4 regions of the Bacillus sp. Bwzl_19 genome follow, and region 1 is predicted to be linked to each of the others. Evidence: predicted binding sites of a transcription regulator. Region 1 holds the regulator's gene; each other region holds the start of a gene.
The links. Region 1 encodes Rex, which represses fermentation and respiration genes when NADH is low (regulators of the CRP and FNR family bind a similar motif). Its sites were predicted from a motif close to TTGTGAAATATTTCACAA; they were not measured.

Region 1 (3,289 bases):
CCGTCGTAGCTGATGGAGACATCCTGTACGCGAAGCACGTCGTTGCCGCTCTGTTTTGTAATTTCAAAACGGAAGGCCGCTGATTTTTCATCACCGAGCGGCTTTGCCATGACATCCATCCGTTCAAGCTGTTTTCGTCTGCTCTGGGCTCTTTTCGTTGTTGATGCTCTGGCCAGATTGCGGTCGACAAAATCTTGAAGCTTGGCGATTTCGTCCTGCTGTTTTTCATACAGCTTCAGGTCTTTCTCGTACTGCTCGGCTTTTTGTTCTAAATAGGCGCTGTAGTTGCCGAGGTATTTTTTGCTTTCTGTCCGTGAGACCTCGTACACTTGGCTGACGACTTTATCAAGAAAGTATCTGTCGTGGGAGACGATCAGGATGGCGCCAGAATATCCCTGTAAATAATGCTCAAGCCATGTGAGCGTGTCGATGTCGAGATGGTTCGTCGGTTCATCCAAAATAAGCAGATCAGGCTGGGTCAAAAGGAGCTTTCCGAGAGCAAGCCTTGTTTTCTGACCGCCGCTCAGGCTTTGCACTTTCACGGAATCGTCAAATTTGCCGAAGCCGAGGCCGTGAAGGACAGACCGGACATCCGCTTCATATTGATAGCCGCCTTTATTCTTGAAGTCCTGCTGAAGCCTGTCATAGGTTTTCATCAGCGTCTCAAGCTCCGCCGGGGCGGCAGTGGCCATCTTTTCTTCAATAGAGCGCATTTCTTTTTCCATTGCTTTCAGGAAATCAAAAACACTCAGCAATTCTTCTTTTATGGTAAGCTGAGATTCCATGCCTGTGTGCTGGGCAAGGTATCCCATCGTTAATTCTTTCGGTTTGATTAATTCACCCTTTTCATATGAAAGGTGACCTGCGATAATTTTAAGGAGAGTTGATTTGCCGGCTCCGTTTCTGCCTACAATGGCGATGCGATCCCGGGATCTGACTTCAAGCTTTATATTGTTTAAAATAGGATCAGCGCCAAAAGATTTGGATAGCTGATTAATTTGTAAGATCATCATATTATTTCACCTCTGTTATAATAAGTTAAGTGTAGCTTATCAACCTGCTGTCAGCAAACAATACATCAGAATTGGAACATTATAGGATAAGACATCAGGGAGAAAATAGTGTATGATCAGAAGTAAGGAGAGTTTAAATATGAATGGATTTTCTCATTTTAATGAAGAAGGCCGTGCCCGCATGGTGGATATAAGCGATAAATCTTCAACAGTCCGTACTGCCGCTGCGATATCGAGCGTACACATGAAGCATGACGTGTACAGCAGAATCAAAAACCGGGAGATCGGAAAAGGAGACGTGCTGGCTGTCGCACAGGTGGCCGGAATCATGGCTGCAAAGCAGACGTCAGCGATTATCCCGATGTGCCACCCGCTTTCTTTAAGCAGCGTCGACATTTCATTCGGCTGGGAGGAAAAGGATTCCGAAGCCGTTCTTCATATACAGGCAAGCGTAAAAACGAAAGGGAGTACAGGTGTGGAAATGGAAGCGCTAACTTCCGCTTCAGTCTGCGCATTGACCGTTTATGACATGTGCAAGGCGCTGGATAAAGGAATGGTCATCGGCCCGACCTGCCTCATGGAAAAAACGGGCGGCAAAAACGGTGATTTTAAAAGAGATGCATCTGAGTATAAAGTGGAGGACCAATCATGAACAAGGATCAATCAAAAATTCCGCAGGCGACGGCAAAACGGCTGCCGCTTTATTATCGCTTTTTAAAGAATTTACACGCGTCAGGAAAGCAGCGTGTTTCCTCAGCTGAACTGAGCGATGCGGTAAAAGTCGATTCGGCCACGATCCGCCGGGATTTTTCCTATTTCGGGGCGCTCGGCAAAAAAGGATACGGCTATAATGTGGATTACCTGCTGTCATTTTTCAGAAAAACACTGGATCAGGATGAAACGACAAATGTCATTTTGATCGGTGTCGGGAATTTAGGGACAGCGTTTCTTCACTATAATTTCACAAAAAATAATAACACAAAAATATCTATGGCTTTTGATGTGAATCAGAGTAAAATAGGAACTGAGGTAGGCGGTGTGCCTGTCTTTGATCTTGATGATTTAGAGCTTCACATTAAGGATGAACCCGTGGCGATTCTCACCGTTCCGGCGGTTGCCGCTCAGTCAATCACCGACCGGCTCGTGGCGCTCGGAATCAAGGGAATCCTTAACTTTACGCCGGCCCGTTTGAATGTGCCGGATCACATTCGAATTCATCATATAGATTTAGCTGTAGAGCTTCAATCATTGGTTTATTTCTTAAAGCATTATTCTGTTTTGGAAGAAATTGAATAACGAAAGGAGGAGCTGCACATGATCGGTCCTGGAAGCCTGGCGGTTATCGGTGTGGTGGCGGTGATTATTTTCGGTCCGAAGAAGCTTCCCGAATTAGGAAAAGCTGCGGGGGACACGCTTCGAGAATTTAAGAACGCTACTAAAGGATTAGCCGGTGAAGAAGAGGAAAAAAAGAAAGAAGAACAGTAAGATAGGATGACACGTATGAGAGTGAATCAAATGACGCTTGTGGAGCATATTGCCGAACTTCGGAAACGATTGCTGATTGTGGCGTTATCCTTTGCGGTTTTCTTTATTGCCGGCTTTTTTCTGGCAAAACCTATCATTGTGTATCTTCAAAAAGCCGATGAAGTAAAAGAGCTCACCCTTAATGCTTTTAACCTGACGGATCCGCTGTTTATCTTTTTGCAGTTCGCGTTTATTATCGGCATCATTTTGACTTCGCCGATTATTCTATATCAGATTTGGGCGTTTGTCAGTCCGGGGCTGTATGAGAAGGAACGCAAAGTAACACTCAGCTATATTCCGATTTCAATCGTGCTGTTTGTCAGCGGTGTGTCATTTTCTTATTATATTTTATTTCCGCTGGTCGTTGATTTTATGAAGCGGGTTTCGAATGACTTGGATGTCAATCAGGTGATCGGAATCAGCGAGTACTTTCATTTTCTGCTGCAGCTGACAATTCCGTTCGGGCTGCTGTTTCAGATGCCGGTGCTGATCATGTTTTTGACGAGGCTCGGTGTTGTAACGCCGATGTTTTTATCGAAAATCAGGAAGTACGCGTATTTTGTGCTGCTTGTGATCGCCGCGATGATTGCGCCGCCTGAGCTGCTGTCTCACATGATGATTACGATTCCGCTTTGCATTTTATACGAGATCAGTATTCTTATTTCAAAAGCCGCATATCGGAAAAAGCAGACCGGCAGCAGCGAATCTGACCAGGATGTATCAGCATAAAAAAAGCCATTTCTCAATGATGA
Region 2 (3,289 bases), 730 kb from region 1:
AAAGAACCTCTCCGGATTGTGTCGCTTCTACAGCAGCGAGCTTCTGCGGCTCATTCCTCACCATATCGGTGGCGCGGAAAAATAATACTGTTGCTATAACGCCTGAGCTGAGTGCAACGATAAAGGATTGGAATGTCTGTCCCATTGACGGAAGACCGTCTCTGTGCCAGCCGAAAGCGGCAATCAAAAGCCAAAACGGTAAGCTGGCGAGCGTCATGCCGAGCACGCGCTGAAACGTATCGAGTTTTCCGCCGTATTGTTCCAGCATTTTACGGTTGCCGAGCGGATAGGCAAAAGCGGCGATGACCACCGGCACAACACTGAGTATTATCGTGCGGCCGGACAGGGAGCCTGCATGCTGAAGCTGTATCAGGCCGGCTCCTATCAGGATGATGACGGAAGTAACCAGCGAAATAAGCGGAATCTTTTGTCTGACGAGAACCGGACCCGCCGGGGAATCTTTTGTTTCGCAGAAAAACGGCGACAGAAGCACGCCCGCGACAATTGTAATCTGCCATGTGCCGGCGATCAGCCAGCCCGGCCCGTATGCCGCCGCAAAGGTAATCGGAGCATAAAAAAGCACGAAGCCGGTAAAACTCCATTTCAGCCAAAAAAACGGTTTTTTCCGGATTTCATGCCAGAGCGGCCCCCACTTTCCTTTCGCATAAACGATCACAAATAAAAACGGAACCATAAAAAGAAAACGCAGGGAAGAGCTCCATATCCAGCTTCCGCCAGAGAGCTCCATCGCCCTGTTTAAAATAAATGTGACTGCAAAAAACAGAGACGCCAATATTCCGATTAAGATGGCTTTCATTAAATCCCTCATTTTGACACATATTTTTTTATACTATACTATTCACCGGCAGGCTCCGCAATGGAATATGAGAAAATAGCGTTTTAATAAATGATGAATGGGAAACAGACATATACGGAGGTGAACACAATGCAGAAAGAGGATATTCAAGTTCTTTATTTTGAAGATGACGGCTGCATTCCGAATAACCCGAATCTTCCGCTTGTCATTTATAAAGCGGTATTTAATGAAGAAACGGTGCGGAAAGCAGAGACGGTTCTCCGCCGGCATGATTGGTCGAACAGCTGGACGGGCGGGGTGTTTCCGTATCACCATTTTCACAGCACCACGCACGAAGTTCTTGTCGCGGTAAAAGGAAAGGCGGTATTGAGGTTCGGCGGAGAACAAGGGGCGGACGCCGTTCTTGAAACGGGAGACGCAGCGGTCATTCCGGCCGGCACCGGACATAAAAAACTGTCAGGCAGTTCTGATTTTACCGTGATCGGCGCTTATCCGGGCGGCCGGCAGTACGATACAAAAACGGAGAAAAATGATAGAACTTTAAAAGAAATCAGCCGTGTCCCGCTCCCGGAATATGACCCCTTTACGGGAAAAACGGGACCGCTTTTAAAAATGTGGGGAAAATGACAGGGGATAAGCGGATGGTCTGTAAAAAAATAGTCTGAAAGAAACGTTATTACACCCCCGCCATATAAATAATTTCATAAACGAAACAATTCACGTTCAAATTTTGTTCAAAAAGTGTTATTATATAAGAGTAAATCAAATTGGGGTTTTTTATGTTTGCTATTTTCAGAGAGGAAAAAAGAAATTTTGACTTATTCAATTGTTTTTGTTGATATAAAAATAATACTGAATATGGCAAAGTGAAAAACTGGGTAGTAAACATTTATTTTTGTAAATGATTGTGCATGAATTCACAATCTTGCTTTTTCATGCTTTTCTGCATGAAAGGGGAAAGGCTACCCTTTCCAAAAAAATCAGCATACTGCTTATAGTAAAGGAGAATCGGATATGCCAGAAACAATCGATCAAACAAATGCATCTGTCAGCCAAGGCCAACGCGATCTTATCGATCAGCTGCTAAAACCTGAAGTTCAAGAATCACTGACTGTTTTAGTGGATCAGCTTCCAAAACTGACTGAGTTAGTAAATATTTTAACGAAGTCTTATGATTTTGCACAGTCTGTAGCGACAGACGAAGTATTGAAGAGCGATACAGTGGGTGCGCTTACAGAAATTCTTGAGCCGGTGAAAGAAACAGCGAAAGAAGTCGCAGCTACTGCGATCGAAGCAAAAGACCGCGCGGATGCAAGCAATGAGACAATCGGACTTTTCGGCCTGCTGCGCATGCTGAAAGATCCTCAAGCTCAAAAGCTGTTCCGTTTTGCTAACAGCTATCTTGAAATCATGAACGAAAAACAAAAATAATCTCAGATTCAAATTGATATAAAGGACGGAGGATATACGATGTCAAAACATATTGTCATTTTAGGCGCTGGTTACGGCGGAATTCTTTCTGCTTTAACCGTTCGCAAACATTACAGTAAAGATGAAGCACGCGTAACCGTTGTGAACAAATTCCCGACTCACCAAATTATTACGGAACTGCACCGCCTTGCAGCCGGCAACGTGTCTGAACAGGCTGTTGCTATGCCGCTTGAAAAACTCCTGAAAGGAAAAGACGTTGACATTAAAATCGCAGAAGTCAATTCTTTCTCAGTTGATAAGAAAGAAGTTGCCCTTTCTGACGGTTCTAAGCTGACTTATGACGCGCTTGTTGTCGGTCTTGGTTCAGTTACTGCTTATTTCGGCATTCCTGGACTCGAAGAAAACAGCATGGTGCTGAAATCTGCTGCTGATGCCAACAAAGTATACAAACACGTGGAAGACCGTGTGCGTGAATACTCTAAAACGAAAAACGAAGCTGATGCAACGATTCTTATCGGCGGCGGCGGCTTAACAGGTGTTGAGCTTGTCGGTGAACTTGCTGACATCATGCCGAACCTTACGAAAAAATACGGCGTAGATCCGACAGAAATCAAACTGAAATTAGTTGAAGCAGGTCCGAAAATTCTTCCTGTTCTTCCTGATGATCTTATCGAACGCGCGACAAAAAGTCTTGAAAAACGCGGTGTTGAGTTCTTAACAGGTCTTCCTGTTACAAACGTGGAAGGAAACGTCATTGATCTGAAAGACGGTTCAAAAGTCGTTGCCAACACATTTGTATGGACAGGCGGCGTACAAGGCAACCCGTTAGTCGGTGAATCTGGCCTTGAAGTGAACCGCGGCCGCGCGACTGTGAACGATTTCTTACAATCTACTTCTCATGAAGATGTATTTGTTGTCGGAGACAGCGCTGTATACTTTGCGCCGGACGGCCGTCCGTACCCGCCGACAGCTCAAATCGCTTGGCAGATGGGTGAACTTGTCGGTTACAACCTGTTCGCTTACTTAGAAGGAAAAACGCTT
Region 3 (3,289 bases), 780 kb from region 1:
AAGGAAACATTAAAAGCCGCCGCTGCATCAGGCTACCGTATGGCGGTCACGACGGAACCGGGTGCGGCATCAAGAGATCAGGGCCTTTACGGGCTTCACCGTGTACGTGTGTCGCCTGGTATGTCCGGCGCGGCATTCGGCTCTTATATTCAAAATGTGATGAACTAACAGAGCCTCCGCATATGGCGGAGGCTTTTTTCCGTTTAATAGAATTGATGAAGCAATAGAAGGGTGACGCTCACGGTAATCGCCCCGCCGATTCTGGTGGACACTTGGGCAAACGGCATAAGCTCAAGCCGTTCGGCGGCGCTTAAGATCGCGACATCGCCGGTGCCGCCCTGTCCGGAATGGCAGGCGTTAATAATCGCCGTCTCAATCGGGTACAGGTTCAGCCATTTTCCTGTCAGGAAACCGACGGCCATCATCGTGACGACGATTGATAAAATGGTAATGATGTTGCTGATAGTAAACGCTGCAATGAGCTTGTCCCATGGTGTCATTGAAACGCCGATCGCAAATAGGAGCGGATAGGTCACGGCTGTCGAGAAAAAACGCGAGACGCCGAAGGCTCCGTTTTCAATCGAGGCCGGCGCCAGCCTGAACAGCTTAATAAGCACGGCAAGGACGAGCATCACGACAGGAGCCGGAAGCTGAAAGAAATCATGCGCCAGCATGCCGACCAAATATAAAGAAACAGCTAAAATGCCTCCGGAAGCGAAAAAGGACAAATCAAACGTTTTGTCATTGGCCGGCTGTTCCAATGCCGGAGCGTTCTGATCAGACTTATCAACCTTCCCGTTGCCCGTCCATTCCGGTTTGCTTTTACCGATGACATTCAGCAGGCCCGATAACATAATGGCGCAAAGGCTTCCGAGCATGATGGACGGCAGCACAAGCGCAAAGGCTTCCCCCTGGGACATCGGCATAATATCGGAGTAGCCGATGGATAAAGGAATCGCGCCTTCACCGACACCTCCAGCCATAATCGGGACGACAATATAAAGCAGCGTGTGCTGAAAGCCGAGGCCGAGCAGGGTCCCGACGCATAAGCCGACGATGGCGGCTGCGATCGAGCCGGCGATAAGCGGAATAAAAATCTTGACGAAAGCCTTAACGAGCGTCTCTCTTTTCATCCCGAGAATACTGCCGACGACGATACCGGCAATAAATAGATAGAGAAAGTTAGAGCTTTCCGTGAATTCTGTTGTTGAAGTGATAATGTCTTTCGGAAGCAGGTGGTAGTAGACGACAGCGGACGGAATAAAGGTTGCGAGGATCGCAGGGCCGCCGATGGAACGCACGATCGGAATGGATTTTCCGATCTGGCCGAAGGTAAATCCGAAAAAACTCATGACGGCAATCGATGTCAGGATGTCGCTTTTTACATCGCGGCTCATGACAAACACCGTAATAAGCAAGAACAGCAGGATATAGATAGGAAGTGGAATAATGCCGATTCTTATATTCATTGCTCTGGCAAACCAGTTATCAGTCCGTTCCTGTTTTTGGAATGATTCCGTTTGAAAATTTGGTTGAAGTTCTCCCATGCTTGTTCCCCCAGTCGTTATGTAGTGAAAAATATCCCCATTTAAAGTATACTAAAAAATTTAAATTGTTCATATATTATGAATTTACTAGAAGATATACTTTTTCTTCGTTTTCTTTCTCAAAAAGGCGATCTGACGGGCTTTTTCACTGCATAAAGCATTTTGTTCGCCACACGAATAAAAAAGAGGTACGATATCAAAGGGACAAATATCCTAGATGCTGACATAAATTCTCTATAAATTCGACAATAATCGGTCACAATTTCAGCCTATTTTTAGGTATATTGATCTTTTTTTTTAGGCCGAATCGTTGTAAAGTAATGATATTGAATCATTTCTATGACAGCCGCTGACCCCAGGGTGTACAGGCTGATAATTCATTAGTTTTGACAAATTTGTGAAACATTGAGCAAATATATCATTCTTTGTGAAATAGCGAGCAAGGATCTTGTCGTGTTTGTGAAATGTTGAGCAATTTACCAGATTGGAGGAAAAACATCATGAGTGAGTTGGTTTTAGCCCGCATTCAATTTGCATCTACAACATTGTTTCACTTCTTGTTTGTGCCTATGTCTATCGGGCTTGTGTTTATGGTTGCTTTGATGGAGACGCTTTATGTTGTCAAAAAACAAGAGACCTATCTCAAAATGGCTAAATTTTGGGGACATCTCTTTTTAATTAACTTCGCTGTCGGCGTCGTCACAGGGATTCTTCAGGAATTTCAGTTCGGTTTGAACTGGTCTGATTATTCCCGCTTCGTTGGAGACGTATTTGGAGCTCCGCTTGCGGTTGAAGCGCTTTTGGCGTTTTTTATGGAGTCTATTTTTATCGGATTATGGATTTTCGGTTGGGACCGTTTATCTAAAAAAGTGCATTTGCTTTGCATTTGGCTTGTATCCTTCGGAACGATTATGTCATCTTTCTGGATTTTGACGGCAAACTCATTCATGCAGGAGCCGGTCGGCTTTACGATTAAAAACGGCCGCGCGGAAATGAGTGATTTCGGGGCGCTTTTAACAAACCCTCAGCTTTGGGTTGAATTTCCTCACGTCATTTTCGGAGCGCTTGCAACGGGTGCTTTCTTTATCGCCGGTGTCAGCGCATTTAAATTATTGAAGAAAAAAGAAGTGCCGTTCTTCCATAAATCGTTCAAGCTTTCGATGATTGTCGGGCTGATCGCCGGTATCGGCGTTGCGTTCAGCGGACATATGCAGGCTGAGCATTTAATGGAATCGCAGCCGATGAAAATGGCTGCCAGTGAAGCGCTTTGGGATGACAGCGGTGATCCTGCTGCGTGGACGGCTTTTGCGAACATTGATACGAATAAAGAAAAAAACACATCTGAAATTTCAATTCCTTACGCACTGAGCTACTTGGCTTATCAGAAGTTCAGCGGCAGTGTTAAAGGGATGAAAACACTTCAAAAAGAATACGAAAAAACGTACGGAAAAGGCGACTATATCCCGCCTGTTAAAACGACGTTCTGGAGTTTCCGCATTATGGCGGGAGCGGGCGCGCTTATGATTTTTGCCGCAATTGCCGGTTTTATTCTGAACCGCCGCAAAAAGCTTCATACGAGCAAGTGGTACTTACGCGGTATGGTCGCGCTGATCGCATTCCCATTCATTGCGAACTCTGCCGGATGGATTATGACTGAAATCGGCCGCCAGCCGTGGACGGTCATGGGGCAAATGACGACCGCACAATCCGTTTCGCCTAACGTAACGACGGGATCTCTGCTG
Region 4 (3,289 bases), 930 kb from region 1:
TGCTTGTTTGCCGATGCCCCGGTTCACGCCGTAGTTGGCCAATATCAAGTCAAACACGGTCGTGACGTACACCTCTTCGCCATTCAGGTTTACTTTTTTAATCGGAAGATCCCGCTCAAGCACTTTGTTTCCGTCATTTGAAAAATACGGAATGCGCACCGTGCCAATTTCGTCCTCTATTCCAAGTACAGAGAGACGGGGCTCGATCTGTTCCCCGGTGTCTTCATCGATCATATGCAGGTTCCATTTCTTCTGACCGTCCCAGCGGGAGCCCATTGTTCCTTGCGGTATGGCAAACGCGCCTGTCTGTTCATTCCAGACCGCGGGCTTCCACTGATCATGCTTTGTCTGCCGCCCGATGTCCTTCGCATGCAGAAACCGCCCCGCTGTATACACGCCATTTTTTTTTGACAGGGTAACGAGGAATGGAAAATCCGTGTATTGCTTTGCATACTTGATAAAATGCTCTGTCTCTTGATTCACGTAAAATTCCTGCAAAATGACGTGACCCGTTGCCATCGCAAGCGCCCCGTCAGTCCCTTGGCGGATACTCAGCCAGTCATCGGCGAACTTGGAGGATTCCGCAAAATCCGGGCTGACTGAAATGACCTTGGCGCCTTTATAGCGGGCTTCCGCCAAAAAATGCGCATCAGGCGTTCTCGTCAAAGGAACGTTTGAGCCCCATGTGATGATATAGCCGGAATTGTACCAATCACTGCTTTCCGGAACGTCCGTCTGGTCACCCCAAATTTGCGGGGACGCCGGGGGAAGATCCGCATACCAGTCATAAAAACTGAGCATTGGGCCGCCCATTAAAGACATAAACCGGGAGCCTGACGCATGGCTGATCATGGACATCGCCGGAATCGGGGAAAAACCGACATTCCGGTCAGGCCCGTATTTCATCACTGTATACAGCAGAGAGGCCGAGATCAGCTTCAGCACCTCCGGCCATTCAGCGCGCACAAAACCGCCTTTCCCTCTTGCCTGTTTATAAGACTTCGCTTTTTCAGGGTGTTCGACGATTGATTTCCAGGCATCCAATGGATTTTGATGAGCCTGCAATGCTTCCCGCCACAAATTGATCAGCACACCGCGCACGTATGGGTATTTCACACGCAGCGGGCTGTAGATGTACCACGAAAAACTGGCCCCCCGCGGACAGCCTCTCGGCTCGAAATCAGGCATATCCGGACCTGTAGATGGATAATTCAAGTTTTGTCCTTCCCACGTGACAATTCCGTTTTTCACGTAAATATTCCAGCTGCAAGACCCCGTGCAGTTGACACCGTGGGTGGAGCGAACGACTTTGTCGTACTGCCATCTGTTTCTGTATACATTCTCCCAATCACGATCTTCTTGGGTGGTTTGGCTATGATTATTTGAATGATGTTCGATAGGAGAAAAATAGTTTAATCTCCTGAACAACGGACTCATTTTCTTTTTCTTCATGATCGTTCACTCCTTCCGAGTCAGGTGATGCTATGTACACTATAAACAGAGACATCATGTTACCTTGTGAACTATGTCACACACTCTGCTTTTTTCACAAAACGTCCACATACAGAAGAAGGAAGGGCGCCTGAATCATTTAGCCGCCTTAGATTCAAAGAAAAACCCGGCTCTATTTAAGAACCGGGCTCTGCGCTTTCATCCTGTGATGTATGGAGATACCGTAAAAACAATTGATAGGAACAAAAGACATTTTGCTGAAGCATCGCCAAAAAGTTCATTTGCAGCCGCGGATGGTAAGACATCATTTGCTTGAACATAGAATATGGAATATGGAGTGCCAGAATGTCCGGGGAAGCATTAACTGAGATAAAAGGCGATAGAGACAGTCCGCCTTTTTCATCAACCGGAAACACAGCGCCTTTTTCCCACAGCGCAACGGTTTGCGAGCCTTCAGGGAGCCTGCTGTCCTTAAAACGGATACTGCCTTTTAATACGATATATACGGATTGTGAATGAAGAAAGGATGGAGACTGATCAGACGAGCCGCGGATAAACGTCCCGTTTTTCAATAAGGCTGCGACGATGGACAGAGGCACTTCATTAAACATAGGAAGTTGTTTCAGACATAATAAATAGTCACACTGATTCATAGGAAAGCCTCCCGTGCTAAGGATAGCTTTAGTGTAGCCCGATTGAGCCTGCACGGCAGGAATATAGTTCACAGCTTGTATGATGAATGTCACTTATCAGGAGGATGCCTGCATTTATAATGAAGTAAAAAGGAGGATTTTGATGAAGGCGATGATTCCGAAGCAGCACGGCGCATGGGCGATGCTGCTGATTCCATTTTTACTCGGCATGGTCAAGGGAGGCCCGGTTTTCTGGCATATTCCGCTCTTTCTAGGCTGGCTTTTCCTTTATTTGACGGTTTATCCCGTTTCACTTGCCTTGAAAAAGAAACAGCTCAAACCCTATCAAAAGTGGATATGGTACTACGGTGTACCGGCCTGCTGCTTTCTGACCGTTTCTGCCGTTCATAAGCCCCATCTCATCTGGGTGGGCGTTTCTTTACTGCCGCTGTTTCTTATCCATATGCATTATGCCCGCCGAAAAAACGAACGAGCGCTGACGAACGATGCTGCGGGTGTCCTGTTCTTTTGTTCAGGCGGGCTTGCGAGCTGCTGGCTGGGAACGGGAGCCCTTGACGGCTGGGCTTGGTTTCTATTCTTGCAATCTGCTTTATTTTTTATCGGAAGTTCTTTTTATGTGAAATCAGTCATCCGTGAGAGAAAAAACAGAACATTTGCATACTGGTCATGGGGATATCATCTGCTCCTTCCCTTATTATCGGCTCTTCTCGGTGCAGGCTGGGCGTTTTTTGCTTTTATCCCAAGCAGTTTGCGGGCATGGTATTTTCACGGGAGAGATTGGTCCGCGAAAAAAATCGGCATTCTTGAAATCGCAAACGCCGGCTTCTTTTTCGCGGTCATGTGTACATATATGGCGTAATAAAAAACAAGGACAGCGGCTGTCCTTGTTTTTTCAGTCAATATTACAGATCTCCAGCGGACAGTTTTCACACTCGATCTCACATCGTAAATAGTCCCGCTTGTGCAAAATAATTTTCCCGGCTTCGTCTATCGAAATAACCCCTTGTTTGCGAAGGTCTCCCAGCATGCGGTTGACGCTTTCTCTCGCCGCCGCGCAAAACTTAGCCAAATCCTGATTTGTCAGCACAATGTTGATCAGAATCCCGTCGCTTCGTTCCACCCCGTAGCTGTTTGATAAGCGGATAAGAGTAGAATAGAGCGCCCCTTTTTTGCCGTGAAGAAGC

Region 2: a site for Rex is predicted at 1,723-1,740, ahead of ACW5MY_RS06860 (DUF1641 domain-containing protein). Genes of this name have one in related genera too.
Region 3: a site for Rex is predicted at 1,943-1,960, ahead of ACW5MY_RS18530 (cytochrome ubiquinol oxidase subunit I). Genes of this name have one in related genera too.
Region 4: a site for Rex is predicted at 1,517-1,534, ahead of ACW5MY_RS17785 (nitrate reductase subunit alpha). Genes of this name have one in related genera too.

What each region holds. Positions count from the first base shown of each region.
Region 1 covers NZ_CM142729.1:565,892-569,180, forward strand. The annotation lists gene ACW5MY_RS02970 (ABC-F family ATP-binding cassette domain-containing protein) at 1-1,013, opposite strand, end outside; gene moaC (cyclic pyranopterin monophosphate synthase MoaC) at 1,153-1,665, shown strand; gene ACW5MY_RS02980 (redox-sensing transcriptional repressor Rex) at 1,662-2,309, shown strand; gene ACW5MY_RS02985 (twin-arginine translocase TatA/TatE family subunit) at 2,328-2,498, shown strand; gene tatC (twin-arginine translocase subunit TatC) at 2,505-3,266, shown strand.
Region 2 covers NZ_CM142729.1:1,292,770-1,296,058, forward strand. The annotation lists gene ACW5MY_RS06850 (DMT family transporter) at 1-817, opposite strand, end outside; gene ACW5MY_RS06855 (cupin domain-containing protein) at 947-1,444, shown strand; gene ACW5MY_RS06860 (DUF1641 domain-containing protein) at 1,832-2,248, shown strand; gene ACW5MY_RS06865 (NAD(P)/FAD-dependent oxidoreductase) at 2,288-3,289, shown strand, end outside.
Region 3 covers NZ_CM142729.1:3,493,337-3,496,625, reverse strand. The annotation lists gene ACW5MY_RS18540 (polysaccharide deacetylase family protein) at 1-168, shown strand, start outside; gene cimH (citrate/malate transporter CimH) at 204-1,547, opposite strand; gene ACW5MY_RS18530 (cytochrome ubiquinol oxidase subunit I) at 2,048-3,289, shown strand, end outside.
Region 4 covers NZ_CM142729.1:3,349,265-3,352,553, forward strand. The annotation lists gene ACW5MY_RS17785 (nitrate reductase subunit alpha) at 1-1,452, opposite strand, end outside; gene ACW5MY_RS17790 (cyclic nucleotide-binding domain-containing protein) at 1,629-2,105, opposite strand; gene ACW5MY_RS17795 (YwiC-like family protein) at 2,248-2,964, shown strand; gene ACW5MY_RS17800 (Crp/Fnr family transcriptional regulator) at 2,998-3,289, opposite strand, start outside.